Regions from separate parts of the Kitasatospora sp. P5_F3 genome, predicted to be linked through region 4. Evidence: riboswitches for the same ligand, from Rfam matches in the RefSeq annotation. Region 4 holds a riboswitch; each other region holds the start of a gene.
What was found. A riboswitch is a leader RNA that binds a small molecule or an ion and turns the genes downstream of it on or off. The one in region 4 is predicted to bind cyclic di-AMP.

Region 1 (4,786 bases), on a different contig from region 4:
GCGGATAGCCGATCGGCTCCGGCTCGGGCAGCCGGATCTGGTGAAGGCGCTGGAGGCGGGCAGTGTGCCGGGCGCCGCCGACCCGATGGACGTCGCGGCGGCCGCCTATCTGCTCCGGCCGACGGGCTGGGCCCGGCTGGTCACCGAGGCGGGCGAGCAGGTCGAGCGGGCCGGCGCCGAGGGCGCGGCGGCCGAGGCGGCCCGGCTGGTCGAGAAGCTCCAGGAGGAGCTGGCCGAGCTGCGTACCCAGTCCAGGGCCGACCTGGACCGGCACCGGGCCGACTCCGAGGGCGTACGGCGCGAGGCCGAATCGCTCCGGAAGAAGGTCCGCACGCTGGAGAGCGACACCCGGCGGGCGCAGGCCGAGGCCCGCAAGGTGCAGGCGGAGCTGACCGAGGTGCGGGCCGCGGCGGCCGTCGAGCACGGTACGGCCGAGGCCGAGGCCCGTCGGCTCCGGCACCGGATCGCCGAGTTGGAGACCGCCCTGGAGGCGGGCCGCCGTTCGGCCCGGGAGGGCCGCAGTGTCGAGGACATGCGGCTGCGGCTGCTGCTGGACACCGTGCTGCAGTCCGCCCAGGGACTCCAGCGGGAGCTGGCGCTGCCGGTGGCGCAGATCCACCCGGCCGATCTGGTGGACGCGGTGGCACCGGCCTCGGCCTCGCCGCACGACGTGGCCCGCCGGGCGCTGGCCGAGGACGACCCGGCGCTGCTGGACCAGTTGCTGGCGATCCCTCAGGTCCACCTGGTGGTGGACGGCTACAACGTGACCAAGACCGGGTACCCGACGCTGCCGCTGGAGCAGCAGCGGATCCGGCTGCTCGGCGGTCTGGCGATGCTGGCCCAGCGCACCCAGGCCGAGGTGACCTGTGTCTTCGACGGCCAGGACCTGGACGTGCCGGTTATCCTGGCACCGCCGCGCGGGGTCCGGGTCCGGTTCAGCCGGACCGGCGAGACCGCGGACGAGCTGATCCGGCGGCTGGTCAGGGCCGAGCCCCAGGGGCGTGCGGTGGTGGTGGTCTCCACCGACAAGGAGGTCGCCGACGGCGTGAAGAAGGCCGGCGCGCGCCCGGTGGCCTCGCTGCTCCTGCTGAAGCGGCTGGCCAGGCCGTGAATGTGGCTGACGGCTGGTCAGGGCAGGGTGACCGGCTTGTGTCGGTCCGGTGAATTCCGGTCTGCGGACGGAAGTTCGTGGCGGTAGGGGAGTGGCGCACCCGTGACAACTTCACTAGGGTCTGGCGTCAAACCTATATTCTGGACATGCACCCGAACGGGTGAGATCGGGTCCAGGAGTGATGAAGGAGCTCTTCCTTTGGCTTCCCACCGTCGTCCCAAGCAGGCGAGCCGTGCACGGGTGTCCGTGCTGACCGCTGCCGCAGCGACCGCGGTCGCGCTCTCGGCGCAGGCGGGTGCGTATGCGGCGCCGGCCAAGCCGAGCAAGGACGAGGTCAAGGTCCAGGTCGACCAGCTCTTCAACGAGCAGGAGCAGGCTGCCGAGCGCTTCAACGGCGCCAAGGAGCGGACCGAGCAGCTGCGCAAGCAGGCCGACCAGCTGCAGGACCAGGTGGCTCGTGGGCAGGAGCAGATGACGCAGCTTCAGGGTGGCCTGGCGGCGGTGGCGGCGCAGGAGTACCGCGACGGTGGGGTGGATCCCTCGGTCGCGTTGATGCTCTCCTCCGACCCGGAGAACTACCTGACCAAGGCGTCCAGCGTCGACCAGGTGAACCAGACCCAGACGCAGACCCTGAAGTCGCTCCAGGACCAGCAGCGCCGCCTCGACCAGCAGAAGGTCGAGGCCGCGGAGACGCTGGCCGAGCTGGACCGCAACACCAAGGTCCTGAACGACGCCAAGGCCGAGGTCCAGAAGAAGCTCGCCGAGGCCCAGCAGTTGCTCAACTCGCTGAGCGCGGCCGACCGGGCGGCGATCCAGGGCGAGCGCTCCTCGCGCGGCGCCGAGCGGATCGACGTCGGCTCGCTGCCGCGCGCAGCCGGCTACGCGGGCGTGGCGGTCGGCGCCGCGATGGGCAAGCAGGGCAAGCCGTACGTCTGGGGCGCCACCGGACCGAACTCCTTCGACTGCTCCGGCCTGATGGTCTGGGCGTACGCGCAGGCCGGCGTCTCGCTGCCGCGCACCTCGCAGGAGCAGGCCTCGGTCGGCACCAACGTCGGCACCAACATCGCCAACGCGCAGCCGGGCGACCTGGTGATCTACCACTCCGACGCGCACCACGTCGGGATGTACATCGGCAACGGCCTGGTGGTGCACGCGCCGCACACCGGTGACGTGGTGAAGGTGATGAAGGCCGACGCGATGACGATCAAGACCATCCGTCGGGTCTGATCCACCGTCAGCCTGATACGGCATAACGGACATCTCCCCATCAAGGCTCACAACTGACGCCTTGTGACACGCGCGGGCCCGCCAAAACCTCCCTGTGATCTGGGACACCTTTGGCGGGCCTCGCTGTGACCACATCCTGAGAATTCATCGGCGCAGCGTACATTTTCGATCACGCTCGGTCGTAATCACCAAAGAATCACGACTTCATTCCGACTTTTTTCCTACAAGGATTTGAACCGATCACGGTTGGGTTACTAGGGTCCTTCTCGAACCACCGCACAGTCGATCACCCAGCCTGGGTGGCGGCGGGGGTTACCGCCGAGTCCGAGACACAGCGAGGCAGTCCAACTGCCTTACGGGGAAGCCCCAGCGAGGGCGCTGTCGATCGGAGCCGGGGAACCACGTTCCTCGGGGTGAATCGGCGCCAGGCTGACGGACCGTCGCAAGACGGCTCGGCGGTGAGGCGTCGTAGGGCATCTCTTCCAGCCCGAACCCGTCAGCTCACCCGGTAGGCGGACGTAGGAAGAAGGAGCCGGCCTTCGTGGCGTCCCATCGTCGTCCCAAGCCTGCCAGCCGCACCCGCGTCTCGATCATCACGGCGGCCGCTGCTGCTGCAGTGGCACTGTCCGCCCAGACCGGTGCGCATGCCGACCCGACTCCCACCAAGGACGAGGTCAAGTCCCAGGTCGACCAGCTGCACGAGCAGGCCGAGGACGCGACCGAGAAGTTCAACGCGGCCACGGAGAAGCAGCAGACCCTGCAGAAGCAGGTCGCCGGCCTCCAGGACGAGGTGGCCCGGCAGCAGGCCCAGGTGACCACCCTTCAGGGCACCCTGGGTGAGATCGCTGCCGAGCAGTACCGGACCGGCGGGATATCGCCGACCGTCCAGCTGATGCTCTCCAGCAGCCCGGACGCCTTCCTCGGCCAGGCCGACTCGCTGAGCCAGCTCGGTACCTCGCAGGCCGACACCCTCAAGACGCTGAAGGGCGAGCAGACCAAGCTCGACCAGCAGAAGTCCGAGGCCCAGAACAAGCTCGCCGACCTGGAGCGGACCACCCAGGAGCTCAAGGCGGGCAAGGACGAGATCCAGGCGAAGCTGGCCTCCGCGCAGGCCCTGCTCGACACGCTCAGCAAGAAGGAGCAGGACGAGCTGCGGGCCGCCGAGGCCAAGGCCGCCGCCGACTCGGCCGCCAAGGCTGCCGCCGCCGCCCCCAAGACGGACGACTCCGCCCGGGCCTCCCGCTCGGAGACCCGGACCGACCTGAGTGGTCTGCCGGCCGGCTCCTACGCCGCCATCGTGATCGCCGCCGCCGAGGCGCAGATCGGCAAGCCGTACGGCTACGGTTCCGTCGGCCCGAACAGCTTCGACTGCTCCGGCCTGATGGTCTGGTCCTTCAACAAGGCCGGGATCTCGCTGCCGCGCACGTCGGAGTCGCAGATGGGCGCCGGCCAGAACATCGGCACCAACATCGCCGACGCCAAGCCGGGTGACCTGATCATCTACCGCGGGGGTGGCCACGTCGGCCTCTACGTGGGCAACGGTCAGATCGTGCACGCGCCGCGCACCGGCACCCTGGTCCGGCACGAGTCCGCCACGGTGATGCCGATCACCCGCATCGTCCGGGTCTGACCCCCCGTCAGACAGGCCCCACCCGCAGGCCCGGCCCCGTGCCGGGCCTGCGGCGTTTCCGGGGGGCCGAGCAGATGTCCGATTGGTGGTCAAATATTCGGCACTGTAGGGGTTTGGACTAGATCGCTGCGACTCGCTAACGTCTGCCCCCGGACCTTCGCAAGGACAGCCGCCCGACCGGGGCGGCGGCGGTGGCCCGGCGCAGGAACGGAGCCGCCGCCGGTATGTCGACGTACAGTCGTTCTCCCCTGCCAGGTGCCCGCCGGTTCACCCGGGCGCTGGTGTTCACCGCCGCGGCCACCACGGTGCTCGGAATGGCCGCGGCCGGTGCCGCCGGGGCCGCTCCCGGCACCCCGGCCGAGCCGCCGACCCGTAAGGACGTCAAGGCCCAGGTCGACCAGCTCTACGAGGAGGCCGAGCAGGCCTCGGAGAAGTTCAACGCGGCCCTGGAGCAGCAGCGTCAACTGCAGGCCGACACCGGCTCGCTGCAGAACCAGGTGGCGGCCGGCCAGGACGAGCTGAACAGACTGCGTTCCGGGCTCGGCTCGGTGGCTGCCGCCCAGTACCGGGCGGGCGGCATCGACCCGGCGGTCCAGCTGATGCTGGACTCCGATCCGGCCGGCTACCTGTACCGGGCCCGCACCCTGGACCAGTCGGCGGAGCGGCAGAACGACACCCTGCGCCAGGTGATCGACAGTCAGCGGCGGCTCGACCAGCGGCGGGCCGAGACCACGGCCAAGCTGGCCGAGCTGGAGTCCGTCCGGCGCACCCTGAACGAGAGCAAGCAGGAGGTCAAGCAGAGGCTGGCCAAGGCCCAG
Region 2 (4,786 bases), on a different contig from region 4:
CGGCGGGTTTTCCGTCGGGCCAGGAGCTCCTGCCGGCGGCCTTCGAAGGCGCGGTGGAGACCGACCACGAAAGCGACCGCCTCGGGAGTGAGCACCTCCTCGCTGCGGGGGACGCGCGGTCCGGCGACAGTGACGACCGGAGCGGCGGGGGAAGCGCCGACGGGTCCCTGATCTGCAGCCATGGGCAGAACACTCCTTGGACAGTTGAGCCAACTAGGGAAGTTCCGGTGGGAACTTCCTCGATACCGACCCACCTACTGGCGGGTTCGGTTCTGTAAGGTGGAGACTAGTTTCCGCGATACAGAATTTCAACGCTTTGTTGAGGTAGATCGCTGGGACTCTACTCCTCCTCCGACAGCGAAGGGAACGCCGGTGGCCAGCACCTCCGCCGCAGCACCCACAGGGGCCGACCGTGCCACCGGCGGCGTGCAGTCCGTCGAGCGCGCCTTCCAACTCCTCGAAGCCCTGGCCGACTCCGGCGGGGTGGCCACCCTGAGCGAGCTGGCCGCCACCTCGGGGCTGCCGATGCCGACCATCCACCGGCTGATTCGTACCCTCGTACAGCAGGGCTATGTCCGGCAGGACACCGCCCGCCGCTACACCCTCGGTCCCCGGCTGATCCGGCTCGGCGAGACCGCGGGCCGGCTGCTCGGCAGCTGGGCCCGGCCGTACCTGGCCGAGCTGATGGAGGCCACCGGCGAGACCGCCAACCTGGCCGTCCTGGAGGGCGGCGAGGTGGTCTACGTCGGGCAGGTGCAGTCGCGCCGGTCGATGCGGATGTTCACCGAGGTCGGCCGCCGGGTGCAGCCGCACTGCACCGGTGTCGGCAAGGCCCTGCTGGCCCAGTTGGAGGAGGCCGAGGCGCGCGGCGTGCTCGGCACCCAGCCGCTCCAGTCGCACACCCCGTACACCGTCACCGACCCCACCGAGCTGTTCGCCCAGCTGGCCCAGGCCCGGGAGCGCGGCTACGTGGTGGACGACCAGGAGCAGGAGATCGGCGTCCGCTGCATCGCGGTCGCCGTCCCGGGCGCACCGACGCCCACCGCACTCTCGGTCTCCGGCCCCGAGGCTCGGATCCGCGCACTGGAGGCCCAGGCGGGCAACACCTCGCTGGTCCCGGTGATGCGGCAGATCGCGAGCCGGCTCGGCCAGGTGCTGGCGCCCTGACTCCAGGTCAGTTGATGCTGGGTCAGTCCAGCATCAGCAGCCCGACCTGGGACGCCGTCAGCTGAAACACCGTGAGCTCCGGCTCGGCACCCACCTGGGTGAAGAGCCGGGGCGCGGCGACCAGCTTCGGATTGGCCCGGACCGCTTCCAGCGCGGCCCGGTCCCGCCACAGGCTCTGCACCCGCCAGCGCCCACCGGGACCGCGCAGCAGCTCGGTCCTGATCAGCCCGTCCGGCAGCGGACCGGCCACCAACTCGCGGTACGACGTCACCAACTCGGCCTCGCGGTCCGGGCCCACCACCGCGCTGACCTCACTCAAAACCTGTCCGGACACTGTCCTCACCTCCGTACGGATCCACGCTACGCCGAATACAGTGCGTACCGGTGCGACCACGTTCGGCAGACAGGTGATGACGGTGACCAGATGGGTGATGGCGGGACTGGCCGCTGCCACGGCGCTGATGCTCGGTGCCACGACGGCGAGCGCGGTGCCCTCGAACTCCGACCTCGAGGTGGTCCGGCTGGACCCGGATCCGGCCCCGCCGGGCGGGACCACCACCGTGCACGGCTTCGTCGCCAACCTCGGCCCGCAGCGCACGGCCTCCGCTTTCACGGTGCTGATCGACCTGCCGGCCGGGTTCAGCGCCGTGGGGCCGTACTTCCCGGCGAACTGCAGATCCCTGTTCGGACAGGTGGTGAGCTGCACCTTCCCCGCCGGGCTGCCCACCCTGCGGACCGCGACCGCGCTGGTGCCGGTCCGGGTGAACGCCGACGTGCCCCACGGCACGGTGGCCGAGGGGCACGTCAGGGTGGTGAGTGTGGACGATCACAGTCCCGCGAACGACAGCACGCCGTTCACGCTGACCGTCAGCTGAGCCGCTGCGTCAGCGGTACACGCGGACGTAGTCCGAGGCGAAGCTGATCGGCGCGGTACCGGAGGGTGCCGGGTGGTACTGCCCGGCACCCACCGAGAGGTTGAGGATCAGGTAGGCCGACCAGTCCGCACCGACACCGGTGCCGTCGGAGAAGACCTTGGTCCCGTTCACGTACCAGTCAACGGAGTTGGCGCCGTAGTAGGTGCCGACGGTGACCCACTTGTCGTGGCCGATCGCGTTCGCGTCGGTGTAGTACTTCAAGCCGGACTTGACGTGGTTGGTCAGCTCCAGCAGCCCGGCGTTGTCGGGGTGGTACTCGAAGCTGTCGATCTCGCCGTTGCCGTTCTTCCAGGTCCACAGCGCGGGCCAGGCCCCGGAGCCGGCCGGCAGCTTGACCCGGGTCTCGGCGTAGTCGCCGGTCTTCACCTGGAAGCCCTGCGAGGAGTACTCGGTGGTCAGCAGCCCGGTGTCCCAGGCCTGCTTGCCGCTCTCCAGGGTGTGGCTGGACGGCTTGGCGGTGAAGGTGGCCACCCCGCCGGAGACCGAGACGCCGCTGGTGGTCAGCCAGTCCAGCTTGTTGTCGTCCGGGTTGTGGTTGCCGTAGCGGTACGCGCTGCTACGGTCGCCGACCCACTTGGAGCCCCAGGCGATCGAGCTGTCGAACTCCTCCGACCAGGTCAACGCCTTGCCGGGGATCGGCGAGGTGCTCGGGGCCGGGCTGGGGGTCGGCGTGGGGGTGGGAGTCGGCGTGGGCGTGGGAGTCGGGGTCGGGGTGGGCGTGGGGGTCGGCGTGACCGTGCTGCCGACGGTCAGCTTCTGCGAGGGCAGGTTGTGCCAGCTCCCGCCCAGGTCCTGCCAGAAGCCGAACTGGGTGTACGTCCCGGCGGGCAGCGTCCGGGCCGCGCTGGTGAAGTTCACGCCGCTCGGGCAGATCTGGACGTTGCTCGCGTTACCGGGGAAGTCGAGGTTCCGGCCGGCCGCGTCACGGACGCCGACGCCGAGCGTCTTGGCCGTGAAGCAGGCGCTGGAGTGGACGGTCAGGCCGGCCTTGGTCGCGGTGTTCGCGGCCATCGAGGTGGGGGTCAGCCGGTCCTGGGTCACCGAGGTGGCGGCCTGGGCCTGACCGGCCAGGCCGGTGGCGATCAGCGGTACGGCGACCAGGGCGGCCGCGCCGAGGCGTGCGGGGGTAAGGGCGATGCGCATGGGCAGGTCCTCTGCGACGCCTACGAGGTGAGCTGTCGGGTTCGGGCGAGAGGAATCGCCCGGCCGCGGTGGGCGCGGCTTCACCCCGAGCGGCCCCCGCACCGGAGCAGGGGGGACCGCAGACTGACCTGGTTCCCCCGCTCCTGCCCATGTTTCGGTGATCGAGTTCCCGACACCGGGTGGGCAGGACTCGGCGTCCCGGCGGCGGGGTCCGCGCAGATGCGGACAGCTCCATGCAGGCTAGGCAGGTCGTCCGTCCATCGACAACGAGACCTCGCTCACACGACGTTTAACCGGCCTCGGACCGGTCAGGCCAGCCAGGCCGTGATCTGGGTGGCGGCGGCCGGGGTCCAGCCGAGTTCGAGGTGGTTGAGGCCGGTGACCAGCTTGGTGGCGGCGACGGTCCCGATGCCGGTGGTGTCGAGGGCGCTGGCGGTGAAGACCAGGCCGTCGCTGGGCCCGCGGTTCTCGTTCAGCAGGCCGGGAAGGTCCGCGGAGCCGCCCGCCAGCAGGTAGGTGGGGACGCTCGCCGGGATGCCCGCCTGCTGCAGCGGCCTGATCAGCGAGCCCGCGTCGATGGCGGCCTGGATGCCCTGGCCGGAGGTGTAGAAGCCCTGGCCACCGTAGTAGGTGGTCCACCAGTCCTGGGCGAGCTGGTCGACACCGTACAACCCGTCCCAGCGGGCCAGGAGTTGGCGCTGACCGGGGTAGCAGTCGTAGCCGCCGGTGGGCAGCACGCCGAGGCAGGGCTGTGCGGTGTAGCTGCCGTAGCAGGTCATGTACAGGTGCGGGGACGGTGCGTTGGCGGTGCCGCCGCAGGCGGGCCAGGTGGCCAGCGAGAAGCTCCAGCCGTGGGCGTAGACGTAGTCGAGACCGCCGTGCGGGCCGCCGAGGGTGACCAGGCGGCGGACGTCACCGGCGTAGCCGCGGCCCCAGGACGGGCGGATCGAGGAGACGTAACTGCGGGCCGCCACCTCGCCCTTGCTCCAGGCCACCACGTCCGCCTGGGCCACCCCGAGCCGGTCCCGGATCAACGCCAGTGCGTCGCCCACCACTTGGGCCTGCATCAGGTTGTCGCCGTGCTTGTGGGCGAAGTTGACCGCGAAGACCCGGTGCCCGGCGGCGGCCAGCTGCTGCGCCAACCCGGTCGAAGGGCAGTTGGACGCACCGCAGTTGCCGCTCTCGGCGGGGTTGGCCCAGGCCCGGTCGGCGTTGTCGTTGGCGCCGTGCACGAGCAGCACGGCGGAACCGGTGCCGCTGTTCCAGCCGGCCGCGGAGTAGAGCAGGAAGCGGGCCGAGGAAGGGCGCTTGACGCCGCCGAAGTACGTCAGCCGGGCGCCGTCCTGGTCACCCCGGCCGTCGGTCGGGTACTGCTCGGTGCGGAAGCCGGGGGTGGAGTCGTAGTAACGCTCCACCTTGGCCCAGCCGTTGCCGGGCTGGCCGAAAGTGGCCTCCAGTTGGAGGTACGAGGGCGGTGCGGCGACCGCCGGGCCGATCCCGAGAGCGAGCGCGGCAATGGTGATCAGGACGACCAGCAGGCG
Region 3 (4,786 bases), on a different contig from region 4:
CACCGATCCGGAGTACCCCACCATCGCCGGGCTGCTCGCCCAGGCGGCCGAGGCCGGGCTCCCGGCACCTGTCCTGGTGCCCCTGCTGCCCGGCCCGCACGGCTCCCTGACGGAGCTGCACCGGCTGGCGGCCGAGACCGGCGCCACCGTCACCGACGTGCTCGGCCCGCACCCGCTGCTGGCCGAGGCCGTCCACGTCCGGCTCTCCGAGGCCGGGCTGGCCCGGGCCGACCGGGCCCGGCTGTTCGCCATCGCCACGGCCGCGGACGGCGTGGTCCTCACCACCGCCGGTGGTGAGGAGGCGGCTGCGGCCGCCGGGATCACCGGCGTACTGCTGGCCGCGCGCCTCGCGGTGCCGGTCGTGCCGGCCGCGCTGGACGTGCCCGGGTCGGTGCTGGCCGCCGTCGAGCACCTTCGGGCGACCGGGTCGGTCCGGCCCGCGCTCGCTCCGCTGGTGATCGGGCCCGAGGCCGATCCCGAGCTGCTGGCGACTGCGGCGGAGGAGACGGGGTGTCCTGGGGCGGCTCCGCTCGGCGCGTACGCGGCGCTCGGGCAGCTGATCGCTTCGGCTTACCTGTCTGCGTTGGAGATCGTGCTCGCTGACGAGGCGTAACCCTTTTGCAGTTGCTCAGCCAGATGTGACCAGGGGCTCGGGGAACGGCGACGTACGGATCACCTTTTACGAGGTCGGCGTCGCAGTTCCCCGAGCCCCTGGCATGTTTCAGGTCAGCCGCGAGGTGCGGGCCGCTGCGTCGTGCAGGGTGAGCTGCGGGGTGGTGATCGGGCGGGGGCCCGGGGTGGCGGTGGTGGGGGTGCGGCTGTTGTCGCGGCGGACCTCTTCGGCCTGGGTCTGGCCGGCCCGGCGGAGGACGATCCGCTTGGGTTCCGGCAGGTCCGGGTCGAACCAGAGCTCGGGGCCGCCGAACTCGCAGTCCAGCACCGCGATGTCCTCCGGCGCTCCGCCGTCCACGGCGCGGAACGCGACGCCGGCCTTCCGATAGCCCGTCAGCCGACTGCGGGTCACCAGGACGGTCTCTCCCGGAAGTTGGTGGCGCTTGGTGGAGATCGCGAAGTCCGACTGGCCCGCCGCGTCGATCAGCAGGCCGTCCAGCACCGTCCCCTTGTCCCGGCCGAGGGCGTGCAGCGCCACTCCCCCGGCGGCGTTGCCGTAGAGGACGCTGCCGGTGTAGTCGAAGTCGTTCAGGTAGGCGCCGTGCTCGATGCCCCAGCCGCCGTTGTGGTAGGCCACGAACTGGCCGACCACGTGGTGGTGTTGGGCGTTGAGCCAGACGAAGATGCCGTTCTCCAGGTTGTTGTGGGCCAGGCAGCGCTCGAAGGTCCAGACCCCCTCGCTGGTCTCCGGCCAGTGGTAGCCGGAGGCACCGTTCGCGCCCTGCACGCCGACCGCCACGCAGTCCCTGGCCACTCCGCCGGTGCCCGCGCCGAGACTGAAGCCGGTCAGCCGGTAGCCGCGCGGGTTGGGGTCGAAGAGCGTCCGGGAGGCGACGCAGGAGTCGTACGTGATGTCGTCGGACGGGCCCTGCGGGGTCCGGGTGTCCAGCGGCCCGTCCCACCAGTAGGCGTCCTCCCAGGTCTGGTGGCTGATGCAGCTGCGGAAGGTGATGCCGTGGCTGGCGTGCGGGACGAACGCGTGGCTGCCGGTGTCCCGGACCACCACCCCCTCGACCACGGTGCCCCGGCTGGTGTCGCCGAGCATGTGGAAGTGCAGCCCGTACCGGCCGAGCACCGGCTCGGTGACCGCCTTGCCGTTCCACTGGTCCTTGCCGGGGGCGCGCGGTCCGAGCCAGCGCAGGGCGGCGTGCCGGACGTCGGACTTGCGTGAGCTGGTGAGGTGGACGTGGGCGCGGCCCTTCTCACTTCCCTCAATTCGGACATTACGGGTTAAATTCAGCACTTCTGCCCCGACGGTGACGCCCCCTCCGGTCGCCACCCGTGGGTGCGGGTACTTCAGCGGGCCGTCCAGGGTGACCGTGCTGCCGTTGATCGCGGCGATGGTCCGCAGGTCGTAGCGCTCCGAGAAGCCGTCGGCGTCGGGGGCTCCGGTCGGGGTCACGGCGAGCTCGTCGCCGGGGCGCCAGCCGGTCGGTGCGGTGGCGAGCGTAATGCTGGTGTCGCCGGGCTTGAGCGCCCCGGCGGCCCGCACCCAGGCCGTCCGGGCGGCGCCGTCCAGCCGGAGGTAGCCCGCCCCGGTGACCCAGAGGCCGGTGTCGCTCGGCAGCAGGGTCATGCCGCCGCCCTGGAAGCGCCGTTCGTCGACGGCGGGGAACCGCAGGGTGTGCAGGGCGGTGTCGGCCGGCGCCAGCGTCAGACTGCCCTTCACCTCGACGTTGCCCGCCGAGCTGAGCACCACCGAGCGGTCGGCCGCGAAGGTCAGCGAACCTGACGCTTCGACCACCAACGAACCAACTGCCGCATCGCCGTCCAACACCACGTGGTCGCTGACCCGGACGGCGGCGGCCGGGCCCGGCACGGCCCCGCCCCAACCGGCCGGGTCCGACCACGGCCTGGCCGGGGGAGGCGGCTCCGGGGAGGGCGACGGCGAGGGCTCGGGCGAGGCGGACGGCACCGGCTCACCGTGTACGTGCGAGGTCTCGGGAGTCGGCGGTGGCGGTGGAGCCGAGGCGACGTCAGGAGCGTCCCCGGTGCGCCGGACCAGCTCCTCCACGCCGATCGCGGCGGCCACCGTGCCGGCCGCGATCCAGCCGAGTACCTTCCTGCGCCCGGCCTTTGCCGAACCGTTACCTTCCGGGGCCGGTTCGGGCCTCTTCGCGTGCCGCATGGTGCCGCGCACCTCTCCCCCGGGCCGCGCCTGCGGCCGCCTCGCCTGAAGCATAGGCAAGTCCCTTGAACACCAAGGGGTTTGATCAGATCCGATCGAAATCCATCACTGGAACGAAGGCTTCCGATCCATGAAGGTTCCCTGAAGAAACCATGATCCACATCACAGAGGTTTGCGGTTTGAACTTAAGTCTGTCTAACGTGCTCCCCTGTTCGTGGCCACACGGACCCAGTTCATCCGGAACGCCGAGTCCTGCCATCGGATGAACAGGCAGCACCGCAATGCACCATGGCAGGGGCGGGGGAACCACAGGTAAGTCGCCTGGATTTGGTCTGATTTGACCGATTTCAGGCTTGGGGTGAAGCCGTGCTCACGCACGGCCGGGCAACTCCAGCCCGAATCCGACAGCTCACCTCGCAGGCGTGGGAGAGGAACGCATCTTCATGCTGTCCAGCAGCGCGTCCAAGCGCACCCGCCGTCTGATCGCCGCGACCGGCGTGGTCGGCATCGGCCTCTCGGTCCCGTGCCTCACGGCCGGCTCCGCCTCCGCCGCCACCGTCTCCACCTGGGACAAGGTCGCCCAGTGCGAGGCCACCGGCGACTGGAGCATCAACACCGGGAACGGCTTCTACGGCGGCCTCCAGTTCACCTCCAGCACCTGGGCCGAGTTCGGTGGCAAGCAGTACGCCGCCCAGGCCAACCAGGCCAGCAAGGGCCAGCAGATAGCCGTCGCCGAGAAGGTGCTCGCCTCCCAGGGCCCCGGCGCCTGGCCGGTCTGCTCCGTCAAGGCCGGTCTGACCAAGGGCGGCAGCGCCCCCCAGGTCGACACCTCGGCGAGCACCGACTCCTCCGCGAAGGCCAGCACCCCCAAGGCCGCCGCCCCGGCGCCGAAGGCGGCCGAGCAGCAGACCACCACCACGACCACCGCGGCCAAGTCCTACACGGTGGTCGCCGGTGACTGGCTCTCCACCATCGCGCAGAACCAGAACGTCGAGGGCGGCTGGGAGAAGCTCTACGAGCTCAACAAGTCGGTCCTGTCCGAGGGCCCGGACATGATCTACCCGGGTCAGCAGCTGGCGCTCGGCGGCACCACCACCGTGGTCACCAGCGCGCCGAAGTCGACCGCCCCGGCGCCGACTTCGTCCTCGGCCGGCACCGGCACCAGGACCACCAAGAGCAGCAAGGCCGCGTCCGGCTCCACCGCCACCACCGCGGTGGCGGCGACCGGCAGCAAGGCCGCCGCGATCAACTTCGCGATGTCCAAGCTCGGCCAGGCGTACGTCTACGGCGGCAGCAGCAACGGCGGCTGGGACTGCTCGGGTCTGACTCAGGCGGCCTTCCGCCAGGCCGGGATCTCCCTGCCGCGGATCGCCAACGACCAGGCGGACGCGGCCACCCGGGTCTCGCTGGACAACCTCCAGGCCGGCGACCTGCTCTTCTGGTCGAACAACGGCAGCAACTCCGGCGTCTACCACGTCGCCCTCTACATCGGCGACGGCAAGTACGTCGAGGCCGCCAACCCGCGCGCGGGCGTGAAGACCGAGTCCATCGCCAACTGGGCGCCGGACTTCGCCGGTCGCGTCTGACGCATCCCGGCCTGCGCGCGGCGATTATCCTTACGGGTGATGTGCGCCTTCGCTTCGTCGGTCATGTCGCGGAGTTACCTACTCAACAGCTCGACCGCGAGGACCAGCCATGACCGAGCAGCCCACCGCGACCCAGCGGATCGCCGAGACCATCCGGCCCGCGATGCTCCAGGGTCTGCAGAACGCCGACCTCGGCGGCGCCGCCGGCACCCAGCACATCAACGCCTGGGCGGACTGGATCGCCGAAGCGGTCTTCCACACCGCCGTCCAGCCGCTGGCCACCGAGCGCGACGCCTTCGCCGACCGGGTCGACACCCTCAGCGAGGTCGCCAAGCGCCACAAGGCGAACTACCTCGACGCGGTCCAGGACGTCCAGCGGCTGACCACCCGGGTCACCGAA
Region 4 (4,786 bases):
AATGACCGGGGGGCCGAAGTCGTCTGAGGCGGGGTCAGACGGATCAGACGTTGACGCCGTGCGCGCGGAGGTAGGCGACCGGGTCGATGTCGGAGCCGTAGGACGGGCCGGTGCGGACCTCGAAGTGCAGGTGCGGGCCGGTCACGTTGCCGGTGGCGCCGGAGAGGCCGAGCTGCTGGCCGGCCGAGACGGTCTGGCCGACCTTGACGGAGATCGAGGAGAGGTGGGCGTACTCGGAGTACTTGCCGTCGGCGTGCTTGACGACGACCTCGTTGCCGTAGGACCCGCCGTTGCCGGCCGAGACCACGGTGCCGGTGGTGATGGCCTTGACGACGGTGCCGGTCGAGGCGCGGAAGTCGACACCGGTGTGGTAGCCGCTGGACCAGGAGGAACCGGAGGCGTGGTACGCGGTGGAGGTGCCACCGCTGACCGGGGCGACGTAGCCGCCGGCCGCCACGGTGGTCGACTGGGCCTTCGGAGCCGCAGCAGCCTTCGGGGCCGTGCTGGCCTTCGGGGCGGCGGCGGCCTTCGGGGCCACGGTGGTCGACTTGGAGCGGGACGCCTTGGTGGAGTCCGTGGTGCTCGCGGAGGAAGAGGAAGACGAGGAGGACTTGGTCTCGGTCTTCGGCGCCTCGACGGCGGCCTTCGGGGCCTCCGCGGCGGGCTGCGGCGCGGCGGCCACGGCCTGGCCGGCGAGCGAGAGCTGCTGGCCCGGGTAGATCAGGTTCGGGTTGCCGCCCACCACGGTGCGGTTGTCCTGGTAGAGCTTCTCCCAACCGCCGTCCACCTGCTTGGCGTTGGCGATCTTCGAGAGGGTGTCGCCACTGACGACCTGGTAGCTGCTCGCGGCCGGAGTGGCGGCGGCGACCGGCACCACGGCGGGCGCAGCGGTCTCGGTGGCGATGGTGGTGACGGCAGCCGGGGCGGCCTGGGGCACGGAGGCGGCGGCGTGGCCCTGGTGGGCGCTGGCGGCGGCCACCGGGAGTGCGAAGGTGGCGCCGAGTACGCCGGTCGCGACGGCGATCCGGGTCAGGTGGGACAGCTGGACGCGACGGTGCTTGCCCTGTGCGGACATGGGGGTAGTCCTCTCCGACGCCTACGAGGTGAGCTGTCGGGTTCGGGCGGGAGATGCCCGGCCGCAGGAATGCGGCTTCACCCCAAGCCGTCCCGGTTCACACCGGTTCGGCGACTTACCTTGGGTCCCCCGCTCCTGCCATGCGTGCCTTGTTCGAGGCGCCGGGCGGCGGCAGGACTCGGCGTTCCGCCCGGTTGAGCCCGTCCGGTCGTTCACCGGACAGGCCTCGAAGCAAAGCCGATCGACCGCTTCGTGGCAAGCCCCGGTTGAACGGTGAACAAGGATGATCAGGGACGTAGGTCACGTCCCGGCCGGGACTTGCGACCCGGACGGCCCGAATCGGCGACGCTTCGTCCCCGATCGGTTCACGGAGGGTGGCCGATATCGCCGTCCGTACCCACCTGGACCCGCTCCGCCAGCGTGCGCCGTGACACCGGTCACGCCGGGCCGATACGCTCGCCCACGGTCGAGCTCGAACGCCGGTGTTCGAAGCACCCGCTGAGCAAGGAGCCCGCCTGTGCGCCCCCAGGAACGGCTGGCCGTCATCCAGCGCGCGGTGATCCGCGAGATGGCCGGGCTCGGTCAGGACTTCACCGTGGACGGCCCGCTGGTCCGCGGGCCCGGCACCACGGCGGTGGCCTTCCGCGACCACGACGAGCGCGGCACCGGCGGCGGCCATGTCGACCTGGGGTACGTGCTGCGGCTCGGCCAGGGCGACGCACCGGTGATCTGGGACTGCGCAGCCGGCGTGGGCGGCACCGAGGTGGAGCAGCTGGACAGCGCGGTACGGATGTGGGCGGGCACCACGGCGTCCGCCGTGGTGAGCCTGCTGACCGGCAGCGGCGACCACTACGACGCCCCCGAGTTCCCCGGCTGGCACGTCGTACAGGGCCCGGCCGCGGTGTTCGGCGCCGACACCGACCCGCTGTTCGACTGGGTCACCGAGCGGGACCTCGGCCCGGTGCTGGCCGCCGCCGTACTGCCGAAGCTGACCGAGCGTCAGGTCAACGGCGTGAAGCTGTTCTTCGGCGGCAAGGCGGGCGACGACGTCGCCGAGGTCCGGATCAACGGGACGGTCTGCGAGCAGGCTTCGGCCGCCCTGCGTGCGCTGGACTGGCCCCGCGGCGAACGGCTCTGCTGGGCCCGGCTGTTCCTGCTGCTGGTCGCCGAGCACCCCCGGTCGGAGGCATCCGGGCAGGCCGAACCCCCGCCGCAGCGCCACTGGTTGGGCCGCTGGTGGCGGAGCCGTCGCTGAGACCGGCCGGTCCGTGACCGGCCGCGGCCGGCCCGACCCGGGTCAGCCGTGCCTGGTCAGCTGGCGACCGAGGAGATGGTCTGCGCGAGCTGGGTGAGGAAGTCCTGGATCGGCTTGGCCGCCGTGGACTGGCTCAGCATGAAGCCGAAGAGCGCAGCCATGATCGCATGACTGGTCTTCAACTGCCCGTTGCGGATGAAGATGACCACGATGATCCCGAACAGGACCAGCGCTGAGACGGAGAAGGCCACCAGGACTCACTTCCTCATTCTTTCGTAGCGAGCTTCGTGGCGGGCCCAATCCCCCGAGACCCCCCGAGAACCGACCGTCCCACCCGAACTCAGTGTGGTCGTTCGTGCCGACTGCGTAAAGGACTTGCCGGAACGCAGCCGCGAAGATCCTGCGATGTGAGACGAATTTCCGCCGACCGAGACGATAGCCCAGTTGACCTGACGGGCCGTCGAACGGGTACCCCTAACTGGAAGTTGACCGTTTCCGCGCTGGTGGGAGCGGACCTAGATCCACTCCATTGGGCTGCCGTCAGGAATGGCCGAAGACCGGTGCACCGACTTGACACGGTCCGACCATCGGTCGGTCACCCGCGCCAGAGCAGCAGGACCGCCCGGTCGTCGTTGACGTCCTTGGCCACCGACTCGATCAGCTTCACCGCCGAGCCCCGGCCGCCGTGTTGGGAGAACGGGGCGCCGCCGACCAGCCGGTCGGCCTCTCCCATCAGCCGGTCCATCCCCTCGGTCAGGTCCCGGCCGGGGATCTCCACCATGCCGTCGGTGCAGAGCATCAGCACGTCGCCCTGGTCCAGCCGGCCGCGCACCGCCTCGAACACCGCGCCGTCGTAGACCCCGAGCAGCGCGCCCTCGACGGACTCCTTGACCTCCCAGCGACCGCTGCCGGCGTGCCGCTGCATCCCGGGCAGGTGCCCGGCCGACAGCAGCTCGTACTCGCCGGTCTCCAGGTCCAGCACCAGGTGCACGGCGGTCGCGAAGCCCTCGTCCCAGTCCTGGCGGAGCAGGTAGCCGTTGGCGGCGGGCAGGAACTGATGGGCCGGCAGCGAGCCGAGCAGCCCGCCGAACGCGCCGGAGAGCAGCAGGGCCCGGGAGCCCGCGTCCATGCCCTTGCCCGAGACATCGGCGAGCACCACCTCCAGGGTCCGCCGGCCCGGACCGGTCCTGGTGGCCACCACGAAGTCGCCGGAGAAGGACTGGCCGCCGGCCGGGCGGAGCGCCATGTCGGCGGACCAGCCCTCGGGCAGCGCGGGCACCCGGCTCTGCACCCGCAGCCGCTCGCGCAGGTCGAACAGCATCGAGCCGCCGCCCCGCCAGGGCACGCCGACCCGGCTGCGGAACTGGGCCAGCAGCAGCCCGGCCACCCCGACCGCGCCGACCACCAGGGCGGCGCCGGGGGTGACGCCGAAGACGTACATGTCGGGGCGGTCGCTGGCCACCCGCTCGCCGGTGTGGATCAGCGACTCGACCGAGAGCCCGAGCGCGGCGGCCGCGTAGAGCACCACCAGGGTGCCCGGGCGCAGCAGCAGCGCCCCGGCCAGGATCGGCAGTACCAGTGCGGTGGGCGGGGCCCAGGCCGGGATCAGGATGTTGAGCACCACCAGCAGCGGGACGGCCGCGAACAGCACCGCGAAGGCGAGCCAGTCGGAGGCGTCGCCGCGGAAGTAGTCCACCCCGGTCCGGCGCAGCACTCGGCGGACCCGGTAGAGCCTGCTGCGCAACCGGGCCGTCCACGGGGTGTCGGCCGCCTGTGCGACCGGGCCCGTCTCAGTCGGCCGGGGCGTGAAGCCCGGCGTGCTGCCAGCCATGGGCTATGACCTTATCCACCGGCGGAGCCCGCCGTCGACGGTTGGGGCGCCGCCGGGCGCATCGTTCCGCTCGGGTTCAACGGATTTCGGCCGCCGGAGCCGCCCACCAGCCGCTGGAACCCGGGAGGTCAAGCCGCCGAAAGCCGGTCGCGCACGATGCAACTCGGTGATAGCTGTTGGCATATGACCGCAGATACCGAGACATTTGACAGCCCGAGCATTGACGGCCTGACGGTACGTACCCTGACGGGCGAGGAGTGGGACGGCTGGTACCGGACCCTGGAGGTTGCCTTCGGCGGCCAGGAGGAGCATCCCGAGGAGCGCGCGCTCTGGCGCGAACTGACCGAGCCGGACCGCTCGCTGGGCGTCTGGGACGGTCCCGACCCGGTGGCCTGCGCCGGGGCGTTCTCGCTGCGGATGACCGTGCCGGGCGGCGCGGTGGTCCCGGTCGCGGCGGTCACCATGGTCGGCGTGCTGCCGACCCACCGGCGGCGCGGCATCCTCACCGGGCTGATGCGCCGTCAACTGACCGGGTTCCGGGACGGCGGCGAGGCGCTCGCGGTGCTGACCGCCTCGGAGTCCGGCATCTACGGCCGGTTCGGGTACGGACTGGGCAGCTGGCGGA

Region 1: it holds a riboswitch for cyclic di-AMP, as region 4 does, so the genes downstream of both, ACXJMZ_RS24490 (NlpC/P60 family protein) here and ACXJMZ_RS11610 (M23 family metallopeptidase) in region 4, are expected to answer to the same signal.
Region 2: it holds a riboswitch for cyclic di-AMP, as region 4 does, so the genes downstream of both, ACXJMZ_RS00940 (glycoside hydrolase family 16 protein) here and ACXJMZ_RS11610 (M23 family metallopeptidase) in region 4, are expected to answer to the same signal.
Region 3: it holds a riboswitch for cyclic di-AMP, as region 4 does, so the genes downstream of both, ACXJMZ_RS25070 (transglycosylase family protein) here and ACXJMZ_RS11610 (M23 family metallopeptidase) in region 4, are expected to answer to the same signal.

What each region holds. Positions count from the first base shown of each region.
Region 1 is NZ_JBFUMY010000044.1:15,012-19,797, forward strand. Features, by position in the region: gene ACXJMZ_RS24480 (NYN domain-containing protein) at 1-1,111, shown strand, start outside; gene ACXJMZ_RS24485 (C40 family peptidase) at 1,310-2,338, shown strand; cyclic di-AMP (ydaO/yuaA leader) riboswitch at 2,705-2,869, shown strand; gene ACXJMZ_RS24490 (NlpC/P60 family protein) at 2,880-3,968, shown strand; gene ACXJMZ_RS24495 (NlpC/P60 family protein) at 4,193-4,786, shown strand, end outside.
Region 2 is NZ_JBFUMY010000001.1:225,060-229,845, forward strand. Features, by position in the region: partial or broken gene aceB (malate synthase A) at 1-182, opposite strand, end outside; gene ACXJMZ_RS00925 (IclR family transcriptional regulator) at 373-1,167, shown strand; gene ACXJMZ_RS00930 (antibiotic biosynthesis monooxygenase) at 1,190-1,501, opposite strand; gene ACXJMZ_RS00935 (hypothetical protein) at 1,584-2,042, shown strand; gene ACXJMZ_RS00940 (glycoside hydrolase family 16 protein) at 2,052-3,245, opposite strand; cyclic di-AMP (ydaO/yuaA leader) riboswitch at 3,248-3,415, opposite strand; gene ACXJMZ_RS00945 (esterase/lipase family protein) at 3,554-4,786, opposite strand, start outside.
Region 3 is NZ_JBFUMY010000047.1:22,685-27,470, reverse strand. Features, by position in the region: gene ACXJMZ_RS25080 (sirohydrochlorin chelatase) at 1-613, shown strand, start outside; gene ACXJMZ_RS25075 (hypothetical protein) at 722-2,800, opposite strand; cyclic di-AMP (ydaO/yuaA leader) riboswitch at 3,065-3,238, shown strand; gene ACXJMZ_RS25070 (transglycosylase family protein) at 3,223-4,386, shown strand; gene ACXJMZ_RS25065 (hypothetical protein) at 4,496-4,786, shown strand, end outside.
Region 4 is NZ_JBFUMY010000012.1:268,925-273,710, forward strand. Features, by position in the region: gene ACXJMZ_RS11610 (M23 family metallopeptidase) at 44-1,075, opposite strand; cyclic di-AMP (ydaO/yuaA leader) riboswitch at 1,081-1,234, opposite strand; gene ACXJMZ_RS11615 (DUF6348 family protein) at 1,593-2,330, shown strand; gene ACXJMZ_RS11620 (hypothetical protein) at 2,387-2,581, opposite strand; gene ACXJMZ_RS11625 (PP2C family protein-serine/threonine phosphatase) at 2,926-4,074, opposite strand; gene ACXJMZ_RS11630 (GNAT family N-acetyltransferase) at 4,345-4,786, shown strand, end outside.